Linked DNA regions of Rhodopseudomonas palustris. The protein of the gene in region 2 interacts with the protein of the main gene of each other region in a pairwise test. Links are inferred from orthologs where the notes say so. Each region holds a gene or a part of one and is shown on either strand. Other genes may lie near its edges.

Region 1 (5,244 bases), 1.2 Mb from region 2 along the record:
GATCGCGCGGTGCGCGAAGGCGGGCAGATCGAAATCGGCGCCGAGTTCGCGGTTGATGCGGATCAGCAGGTTGAGATTGAACCTGGCGGTGACGCCGGCGGCATCGTCATAGGCCGGCACCAGGACGCGCTCGTCTTTCTCCAGATCCACACCGATGATCATCCGGGCGCCGCGGCCGAGTATGTCGCGGGCGCTCTCCAGGAATCGCCGCGCCTCTTGCGGCTCGAAGTTGCCGATCGTCGAGCCGGGGAAGAACCCAACCTTCGGCAGGTCGCGGACTGCAGGCGGCAGCGCGAACGGCTTGGTGAAGTCGGCGGCGAGCGGATGCACCGCGAGCTGCGGGAAGTCCCGCTGCAACGCTTCGGCCTGGGTGATGATGAAATCGCCGGAGATGTCGACCGGCACATAGGCTGCGACCTGGTGGGCGGCGAGCAGCAGGCGGATCTTGGTGGTGGCCCCGGCGCCGAATTCGACGATCGCCGCGTCCGGTTGAATAAAGGCTGCGATCTCGGCGGCGCGGTCCCGCAAAATGCCGAGCTCGGTGCGGGTCGGATAGTATTCCGGCAGGCGGGTGATCTCGACGAACAGCTCGGAGCCGGCGTCGTCGTAAAAGTATTTCGGCGACAGCTCTTTCTGCGGTCTCGTCAGCCCATCCAGCACGTCGCGCGCAAACGCAGCCGTATTGGAATCGAGCCGATGCGCTTGCGTCTGCACAGCGACGTGCACGTTCATAGGCGATCCTCCGGCTGCGCGCTTGGCGCATTTAGATTTTCAAATCAGGCGCCGTAGTCGGCGAGCCGCAGGCCTGTGAACTGCCAGCGGTGATGCGGATAGAAGAAATTGCGATAGGTGACGCGGCTGTGGCCCTCCGGCGTCGCGCAGGACGAGCCGCGCAGCACCAGCTGATTGACCATGAACTTGCCGTTGTATTCGCCGAGCGCGCCTTCAATCGCCTTGTAGCCCGGGTAGGGCGCGTAGGCGCTGCGGGACCATTGCCAGACGGTGCCGAAGGCGTCGGGAAGCTGACCGGCGCGCGCCGCGACTTCCCATTCCATTTCGGTCGGCAGGTGCTTGCCGGCCCAGCGCGCGAAAGCGTCGGCCTCGTAGTAGCTGATGTGGCAGACCGGGGCGGCGGGATCGATGCTCTGCAGGCCGCCGAGCGTCATGATCTTCCATTCGCCGTCGACCTGCCGCCAATGCCCCGGGGCTTCCCAGCCTTCGCGCTCGGCGCAGGCGAAGCCGTCCATCAGCCACAGAGTGGCGGTGCGATAGCCGCCATCGGCCATGAACTGCAGCCACTCGGCATTGCTGACGAGGCGGCGTGCAAGCCGCACCGGTCCCACCAGCGCGCGGTGCACCGGTTTTTCGTTGTCGAAATGGAAGCTGTCGCCGGCGTGGCCGATCGGGTGGATGCCTTCGGGCAGCGTCACCCAGTCCTCACCACGATGGTCCGTTGTCGGCAGGCGCCACGCCGGGTCGTAGGCCGGCGGGATCGGATTCTGCGCGAAAGCATGGAGGATGTCGGTGAGCAGCAATTCCTGATGCTGCTGCTCGTGATTGAGCCCGACCTCGATCAGCGGAGCGATCTCTTCGAGCTTGGCAGCGTCTGCGGTCGCGAACCAGCTCTGCATCGCCTCGTCGACGTGGCAGCGATACGCCGCGACCTCGGCGACGCCGGGACGGGTGAGAAGGCCGCGCGCGGCGCGGGTATGCCGGGGCCCGGCCGAGACGTAATAGGAGTTGAACAGGAATGCGTAGTCGGGGTGGAACAGCTGATAGCCCGGACAATGCGGGCCGAGCAGGAACTGCTCGAAGAACCAAGTGGTGTGGGCCCGATGCCATTTCGCCGGGCTCGCATCCGGCATCGATTGCACCACCTGATCTTCCGGCGACAGCGGTGCCGCGCGCCGCTCGGTCTCATCGCGCACGGTACGATAGGCGTGGGCCAGCTGAGCGGCCAGATCGCGGGCGGAGACGGACGATGTGGAAGATTCGGCTGCAGAGCTTGCGGCGGAGGACAAAATCGTCACGAGCATCTCCGGTTTGGTGGAAAACGCTGCTGTTGGGAATGAGTTCCAGATCAGATAGGCGCTGGCGACCCGGATGAAAGGCCGGCGGCGTACCGGCGAGGATTTTACCGACGGTCGCGCCGCCGCTCGGGTTCGGCATCGGGCCGCCGAAAAAGGGCAGCGAAGTCAACGCGACAGCCGGGCTCAATCGGTTTTGACTTGGGCTATCCGGAGGTTTCAGGATACATATATGACCGTTCGACCCGGCCGCTGGTGGTCAGCCGGCCGCGCCGCAAAAGGATTCGCCATGAGCATCGAGCAATTCATCGACAACGAAGTGAAGGCCAACGACGTCGTGCTGTTCATGAAGGGCACGCCGCAGTTTCCGCAGTGTGGCTTCTCCGGTCAGGTGGTGCAGATCCTCGATCACATCGGCATTCCGTATAAGGGCCACAACGTGCTCGAGAACGCCGAACTGCGCGACGGCATCAAGGTCTATTCGAACTGGCCGACCATTCCGCAGCTTTACGTGAAGGGCGAATTCGTTGGCGGCTGCGACATCGTGCGCGAAATGTTCCAGGCCGGCGAACTGCAGAAGCTGTTCACCGACAAGGGCATCAAGGCCGCCGCCTGAGCCCCTTCGTTCGCCAGATCGGCACGGCGACCTGTGAGGTCGTCGTCGCCGACATCACCACGCTCGCCGTCGACGCGATCGTCAACGCCGCCAATTCGTCGTTGCTCGGCGGCGGCGGCGTCGATGGCGCAATCCATCGTGCGGCCGGTCCTGAGCTGCTCGCCGAATGTGAAACGCTCGGCGGCTGCGCCACCGGCGATGCCAAGATCACCCGCGGCTACCGTTTGCCTGCGCGCCATGTGATCCACGCCGTCGGCCCGATCTGGCACGGCGGCGGCTATGGCGAAGATGCCGCGCTCGCCTCCTGTTACGCCCGCGCCCTGCAGCTCGCGAACGAGCATGCGCTGAGCTCGATTGCGTTCTCGGCGATCTCGACCGGCGTTTACGGTTTCCCGCTGGAGCGAGCGGCGCCGATTGCGGTTAAGACCACCCTGGATGCGCTGCGCTCGACCACTTCAGTGACCCGAGCGGTGTTCTGTTGCTTCTCGCCCGCGAGTGCCGAGTTGCACCGCGCGGCGCTAGCGGAAGCGGCCCCTTGAAACCGCTCCACGCGCCGCTACCATCACATCTACGAAAAAGAACTTAGGAGGATACGAGAATGCTGCATCGCGCTGCGCGATGGTTGATGGCAGGAGCGCTGGCCGTAATGGCCGCGAGCCCGGCGATCGCCGAGACCACCTTCGACCTGCCGCCGAGCGTGCAGTTCTCCGACAAGAAACTCGAACGCATCGACGAGTTCTTCAACAAGATCATCGCCGAAGGCAAGATTCCCGGCGCGATCGTGTATATCGAGCGCCACGGCAAGCCGGTCTATCACAAGTACTTCGGCGTTCGCGACGTCGCCACCAAAGAGCCGATGACCGACGACACCATCTTCCGGCTGGCGTCGCTGACCAAGCCGTTCACGGCATTCGCGGTGATGACGCTGGTCCAGGACGGCAAGATCAAGCTCGACGATCCGGTGTCGAAATACATCCCGGCATTCGCCGACACCAAGGTCGGCGTCGAGAAGAAGCGCGAGGACGGCGAGAAGTATCTCGATTTCGTCGCACCGAAGCGGCCGATCCTGATCAGCGATCTGTTGCTGCACACATCGGGCATCACTTACGGTTTCTATGGCGACAGCCTGGTGCGCAAGGCCATCGCGGCGGCCAAAATCTACGATGGCGATCCGAGCAATGCCGAATTCGCCGAGCGGATCGCCAAGCTGCCGCTGCAGGAGCAGCCCGGCACGCTGTGGGACTACGGCAATTCCTACGAGGTGCTCGGCCGGGTGATCGAGGTCGCCTCCGGCAAGTCGTTCTATGAGTACCAGAAGGAGCGGCTGTTCGATCCGCTCGGGATGAAGGATACCCGCTATTATCTGACCACCGAGGAACAGAAGGCGCGGATGGCGCAGCCGATGCCGAACGATGCCGACTTCCGGGTCGGGCGGCCGAGCCGGCCGGACATCGTCAAGAAATGGGAATCCGGTGGCGGCGGCCTGACCTCGACGCCGTCCGACGTGATCCGCTTCGTCCGCATGCTGCACAACAAGGGCGAGCTCGACGGCAAGCGTTATCTCAGCGAAGCCGTGTTCAAGGACATGACCACCGATCACATCGGTCCGAACTCCGGCGTCGAACGCGACTACTTCTATTTCCCGGGTGACGGGTTCGGCTACGGCTACGGCCTCGGTGTCCGCACCGATGCCGGCAACGCCAAGCCGCCGCCGCCCGGTTCGCTCGGCGAATTGAAGTGGGACGGCGCTTCGGGCTGCTACTTCGTGGTCGATCCGAAGCTCGACATGTTCTTCGTGCTGATGGAGCAGACCCCGTCGCATCGCCAGCCGATCCAGCGCGAGCTGAAGAAGCTGGTCTATGAGGCGCTGGACAACTGATGATGCGACGTCAGCCGTTGCGCGCGTAGAGCATCGGCACTGACGTATCGAGCATCGCCTCGACCACGCTGACGCCGTCCCATGCAAGGGCGCGCGTCAGCGCCGGCGCCAGCTCCTCGCTGCGCGTCACCCGAACCGCGTCGCAGCCGAGCGATTGCGCCAAAGCGGTGAAGTCGATCCCGGGCAGCTCCAGCCCGGGCACGTTCCGCACCTGCATCACCTGGCTGAACGAGCGCATTGCGCCGTAGCCGCCGTTGTTCAGCACCACCACGGTCAGCGGCAGCTTGCGCTGCGCGGCCGTCCACAGCGCCTGGATCGAGTACATCGCCGAGCCGTCGCCGATCAGGCAGACGGTGCGGCGGTTGGGATGCGCCAGCGCGAAGCCGACCGAGGCCGGCAGCGACCAACCCAGACCGCCGCTGGCCATCGTGGCGAAACTGTCCTGGCCCGGCATCGGCATTAACTTCTGCATCGCCGGACGATGCGACGGCGCCTCCTCGACCAGCATCGCGCTTTCCGGCATCGCGGCGCGCAGCGTGTGCAGCAGATACTCCACCGGCATCGGCTCGGCCGGCTGGGGTGCAGGCGGCACTGCGCGAGCCGGCGGTGCGGCCCGCTTGGTTTCCGGCAGCAGCTCCAGCAGCAGCGTGAGGGCAGGCGTCATCGTCGCGATGATGCTGGTGCCGAGCGGCGTCACGGATGCGGCTTCGGCATCGTCGGTG
Region 2 (5,172 bases):
GTCTCGGTGTCGCGATCATCGCCGAGCTCGAGCGCGTCGAGCATGTCGTGGATCACGTCACCGAACTTCGCCTGGTTGTCGGCGAAGTTTTCGAGCTGATCGAGCCGCGCCCCAAGCTTGTCTTCCAGCACCGGCCGCCACAGGTCGACCAGCTTCTTGGCCGCGGTGGGCGGCGCCAGCCCGGTCAGCCGCTCGCGCACCAGCATCGCCAGCGCATCCGACAGCGGCGCATCGGCACGGTCGGTGATCTCGTCGAATTTGCCGCGATGGAAATGATCGTCGAGCATCGCGGTGAGGTTCTTGGCGACGCCCGCCATCCGCCGTGCGCCGAGCGCTTCGACGCGCGCCTGCTCGACCGCTTCGAACACACCGCGGGCCTGCGGATTGCCCGGCATCAGCTTGCGATGCACCTTCGGGTCGTGACAGGCGAGCTTCAGCGCGATCGAGTCGGCGTGGCCGCGCACGATTGCGGCGTCGCGCTTGCTCATCTTGCGCGCCGGCTCGGGAAGCCGCGCCTTGCCCGGTGCGAGTCCGGGGCGCTCGGCCGCGAAAGTAACCTCCAGCTCCGGAGCCTTGGCGATCGCACGCAGGCACGAGGTGACGGCGCGCTTGAACGGCTCGGTCGGCGCTTCCTTCGATCCGGTGCGGAGTTTGCTGTTGGTCGTGGTGCTCATCGCCGCCTTCTCCCTTTTCCCGTTTGCCAGGAGAGGGTCGCGGTGAGGGGGTTATGCGTCGGTCGCGCGAAGAGGCCCCTCACCCGGCTCGCTTCGGTTGCCGACCTCTCCCCGCGCGCGGGGAGAGGCGAAACGATCGTCAGCTCATCGCGATGTTGACCGAGCTCTCAGGCAGCTCGGCGTTGAAGCAGCGCTGATAGAATTCCGCCACCAGCGGCCGCTCCAGCTCGTCACACTTGTTGAGGAACGTGACGCGGAACGCGAAGCCGATATCGCCGAAGATTTCGGCGTTCTCCGACCAGGTGATCACCGTGCGCGGGCTCATCACCGTCGACAGATCGCCGTTGGCGAAGGCGTTACGCGTCAGATCGGCGAGCCGGACCATCTTGTTGACGATGTCGCGCCCTTCGGCGTTGCGATAGTGCTTGGCCTTGGCGAGGATGATCTCGACTTCCTCGTCGTGCGGCAGATAGTTCAGCGTGGTCACGATCGACCAGCGGTCCATCTGGCCCTGGTTGATCTGCTGCGTGCCGTGATACAGGCCCGAGGTGTCGCCGAGGCCGATAGTGTTGGCGGTGGCGAACAGCCGGAAGGCCGGGTGCGGCTTGATGACCTTGTTCTGGTCGAGCAGGGTCAACCGGCCGGAAATTTCCAGCACGCGCTGTATCACGAACATCACGTCGGGACGGCCGGCATCGTATTCGTCGAACACCAGCGCGACGTTGTGCTGCAGCGCCCAGGGCAGGATGCCGTCGCGGAATTCGGTGACCTGCTTGCCGTCGCGGACCACGATCGCGTCCTTGCCGACCAGATCGATACGGCTGATGTGGCTGTCGAGGTTGACGCGCACGCACGGCCAATTGAGACGCGCCGCGACCTGCTCGATGTGGGTCGACTTGCCAGTGCCGTGGAAGCCGGTGACCATCACGCGTCGGTTCTTGGCGAAGCCTGCCAGAATCGCGAGGGTGGTGGCGCGATCGAAACGGTAATCCGGATCAACATCCGGTACGTGGGGGTCGACCTCGGAATAGGCCGGAACTTCAAGGTCGCTGTCGATGCCGAAGACCTGCCGGACCGACACCTTCATGTCGGGTAAGCCAGTGATCTCCGGAGCGGTGGTCGTAGCGGCGGTCATCAATCCTCCGTGGTCCCGGACGCGCCCGAAACCCGATCTTCGTTGGTGGATGCGGTTGAGTGCGGAATTGAACCTAGCAGAGAGCCGCGATCCGCAGAAGCCCGCCGCGCGATCAAAGTTCCGTCGATGTTTCATTGAGATAGGAGCGTGACGCGGTTTTGTGAAGGCTGTGTTGCGGATTCGGTGGGCGATGCCGAATCGGCGTGCAACTTTTCGGCAGGGCAGGGGTCGTAAGCTGTCGCAACTCCCTGTCCGTCTCGTTGGAGCCCCACCGCCTTGAGTTCACTGCTCGACTCGCTGGTCCATTTTGCCGCGTCGCATCCCGGCCTCGCCTATCTGACGCTATTTCTGGCGGCGCTGCTCGAAGCCGTGCCGGTGGTGGGATCGCTGGTGCCGGGCTCGACCGTGATCCTGGCGCTGAGCGCGCTGATTCCCGGCGGCGAACTCAGCCTTATTGGGGTTCTCGCCTCGGCTATCGCCGGCGCGCTGATCGGCGACGGCGCGGCGTATTGGACCGGCCATCGTGGGCAGCGCCGTATTTTGAGCGCGTGGCCGCTGTCGACCTATCCGGACGTGGTGGCGAAGGCCGAAGCGTTCTTCGTGCGTTACGGCACCTGGGCTGTGCTGTTCGGCCGGTTCGTGCCGCCGATCCGCGCCTTCGTCCCGGTCACCGCCGGCGCACTGCAGATGACGCCGCAGCGGTTCTTTGCCGTCGATGTGCCGGCGATCCTGCTGTGGGCCCCGGCGCATGTGCTGCCGGGCGTGATCGCCGCCACCGCGCTCGAGCGCAGCCACACGACGCTGCACCACTGGCTGCCGGTGCTCGCCGGCGTTGCCGGAACGCTGTTGCTGGGGCTATGGGCGTATCGGCGCTGGAAGGGCACGCCGGCTTAGCTTCAATCAAGCTCAACGACGCAAGCGTTATGCGCCAGGGACGGGCAGGTGCCGCCGAGAGCGTTCAGCTCCGCACCACCGTCTTTAGATAGTTGTAAGCCTTGATGATCTCGATCAGGCGGTCTTCGGTCGAGCGGTCGCCGCCATTGGCGTCGGGGTGATGTTGCTTTACCAGCGCCTTGTACTTGGCCTTGACCACTTCGAGCGTCGCGTCGCTGTCGAGGCCCATCACCTGCAGCGCCTTGCGCTCGGCGTTGAACACCTTGCGCGGCTCGGCGCGCGCCTCGTCGGCCGGATCGGGCCCACGACCCCGGCGGCGGCTGCCGGTGAATTCGTTGAAAACATTGAACGGATCGGCGGCGCCTTCGAGATCCTCGGGACTGCGGGCGCGGCTCTTGGCGCCATTCTGCCCCATCTTCCAGGTCGGACGATGACCGGTCAGCGCGTCCTTCTGATAGCGGGCGACGTCATCCGGATTCATCCCTTCAAAGAAGTTATAACCCTGGTTGAATTCGCGGACGTGGTTGAGACAGAAGTGCCAGTAATCCTTCTCGTAGCCGCGGCCCTTCGGCGCACGATGCGCCGCGCGGCTGGTGCAGCCGGGCGCGTCGCACATCCGCACCTGTTCGCGCGCGGCTTCACGCGCCACTTCCGCGGCCCGCGGCTTGACGCGGATCTTGTCGAAGAATTTGGACGAGTCGATTGGCATGGGCGGACTTTGACTACGCAACGCTCCGGGCTTCAAGTCTTGACATTCCGAGCAGCCCCCGGGTTGATGCGTCGCAGACGGATTTGACGGAATAACGGCCGAACGGGTGGGGCATCACGGCATGGGCACGCAGGACACTATCACGCAGAAGTTGCGCGAAGCTTTCACGCCCGAAAGCCTCGACGTCATCGACGAATCCAACCTACATGAAGGTCATGCGGGTCACGCCGGTCGCAGCGAGACTCACTTCCGGGTGAATATCGTATCGGCGGCCTTCGCGGGCAAGAGCCGGGTCGATCGTCACCGCATGGTCAACGACCTGCTGGCACCGGAACTGAAAGGCGGCGTGCACGCGCTCGCCATCAAGGCCAAAGCGCCTGGCGAAGCCTGAGCGAACAAATCGCTTAGGCTGATCCGGCTCGTGTCTTCCGGCTCTTCTTTTCGATCAGATCGGCTTCGCCGTCGCGCGGCACGGGCGAGATCCGCAGCGCCGTGATGCGGTTACGCTCGCGGCGCAGAACGCGGAAGCGGAAGCCGTGGAAGGTGAAATTCTGACCGCGGTCCGGAATCGACCGCGCCTCGTGAATCACCAAGCCCGCCACCGTAGTGGCTTCCTCGTCCGGCAGGTTCCAGTCCATCGCGCGATTGAGATCGCGGATTGGCACCGAGCCGTCGACCACCACCGAGCCGTCCGGCTGGGTGCGGACGCCGGCGACCACGACGTCGTGTTCGTCGGAAATATCGCCGACGATTTCCTCGAGGATGTCCTCCAGCGTCACCATGCCTTCGACTTCGCCGTATTCGTCGACGACCAGCGCGAAGTGAGTCTTGCGGGTGCGGAACGCCTTGAGCTGTTCGGAGACCGGACGCATCTCCGGCACGAACCAGGGTTGCAGCGCGATCTTGCCGATATCGATCTTGGACGCGTCGCCGTCAGCGGCGCGTAGCGCGCGCAGCAAATCCTTGGCGTGCAGCACGCCGACGATGTTCTCCGGCTTGTCGCGCCACAGCGGCACGCGGGTGTATTCGGTCGCCAGAACCTCTTTCACCAGTTGTTCGCTGGGTTGATCGGCGTTGACGGTGACCATCGCAGTCCGGTGCACCATCACGTCCGACACCACCAGTTCGCCGAACCGGAACACGTTCTGGATGTACTCAGCCTCACCGCTTTCGATCTTGCCGTGCTCAGCGGATTCGCCGACCAGCCCCTCGATCTCCACGTCGGTCAGGATCTCGTGCTCGGAGTTCTCTTCGACGCCGAGCAGCTTCAACACGCCGCGCGAGGCCTGGTTCAGCAGCCAGTTCAGCGGATAAAGCAGGATGAACGAGATGTGCAGCGGATAGGCGATCCACTGCGACACCGGCTCCGGCTGACGGATCGCCAGCGTTTTCGGCACCTGCTCGCCGATCACGATGTGCAGCGACGAGAAGAACAGGAAGCCGCCGAGAAACGCGATGAAGTGCTGCGCCGATTCCGACAGGCCCATCGGCTGCAGCACCGGAGCGAGCAGCGCCGATACGGTCGGTTCGCCGACCCAGCCGAGCCCGAGCGACGCCATGGTAATGCCGAGCTGGCAGCAGGCCAGATACGCTTCGACGTTGCCGAGGATGTGCTGCACCAGTTCGGCGCCGAACCGCTGCTTCTCGACCATCGCCTTGATGCGGAAGCCGCGGCTGCGCACCAGCGCGAACTCCGCCGCGACGTAGAAGGCGTTGGCGATCAGCAGCAGGACCGCGATCAGAACGTTGCTCAGAGTCGA

What was found. The genes of interacting proteins can lie anywhere in the genome.
Region 1: the proteins of RPPS3_RS02610 (region 2) and grxD interact in binary tests that used the Escherichia coli proteins (3 or more experiments, as listed by UniProt). The link is inferred for Rhodopseudomonas palustris from one-to-one orthologs.

What each region holds. Positions count from the first base shown.
Region 1 is NZ_CP019966.1:1,721,086-1,726,329, forward strand. What follows is about bases 1,023-3,979. They hold grxD (Grx4 family monothiol glutaredoxin), read left to right. Parts: upstream 1,023-2,316; coding sequence 2,317-2,643; downstream 2,644-3,979. Other genes in these bases: egtB (ergothioneine biosynthesis protein EgtB), read right to left, coding at 1,023-2,036; RPPS3_RS08015 (O-acetyl-ADP-ribose deacetylase), read left to right, coding at 2,640-3,182; RPPS3_RS08020 (serine hydrolase domain-containing protein), read left to right, coding at 3,242-3,979. Also shown: egtD (L-histidine N(alpha)-methyltransferase), read right to left, coding at 1-732; more of egtB, read right to left, coding at 777-1,022; more of RPPS3_RS08020, read left to right, coding at 3,980-4,522; mdlC (benzoylformate decarboxylase), read right to left, coding at 4,533-5,244. UniProt on the Escherichia coli protein: Monothiol glutaredoxin involved in the biogenesis of iron-sulfur clusters.
Region 2 is NZ_CP019966.1:552,078-557,249, forward strand. What follows is about bases 2,284-5,168. They hold RPPS3_RS02610 (BolA family protein), read left to right. Parts: upstream 2,284-3,533; coding sequence 3,534-3,803; downstream 3,804-5,168. Other genes in these bases: RPPS3_RS02600 (DedA family protein), read left to right, coding at 2,284-2,703; RPPS3_RS02605 (J domain-containing protein), read right to left, coding at 2,768-3,412; RPPS3_RS02615 (HlyC/CorC family transporter), read right to left, coding at 3,817-5,168. Outside these bases: cobaltochelatase subunit CobT, read right to left, coding at 1-674; cobaltochelatase subunit CobS, read right to left, coding at 814-1,809; more of RPPS3_RS02600, read left to right, coding at 2,086-2,283; more of RPPS3_RS02615, read right to left, coding at 5,169-5,172. UniProt on the Escherichia coli protein: Transcriptional regulator that plays an important role in general stress response. Has many effects on cell morphology, cell growth and cell division. Acts by regulating the transcription of many genes, including dacA (PBP-5), dacC (PBP-6), ampC and mreB.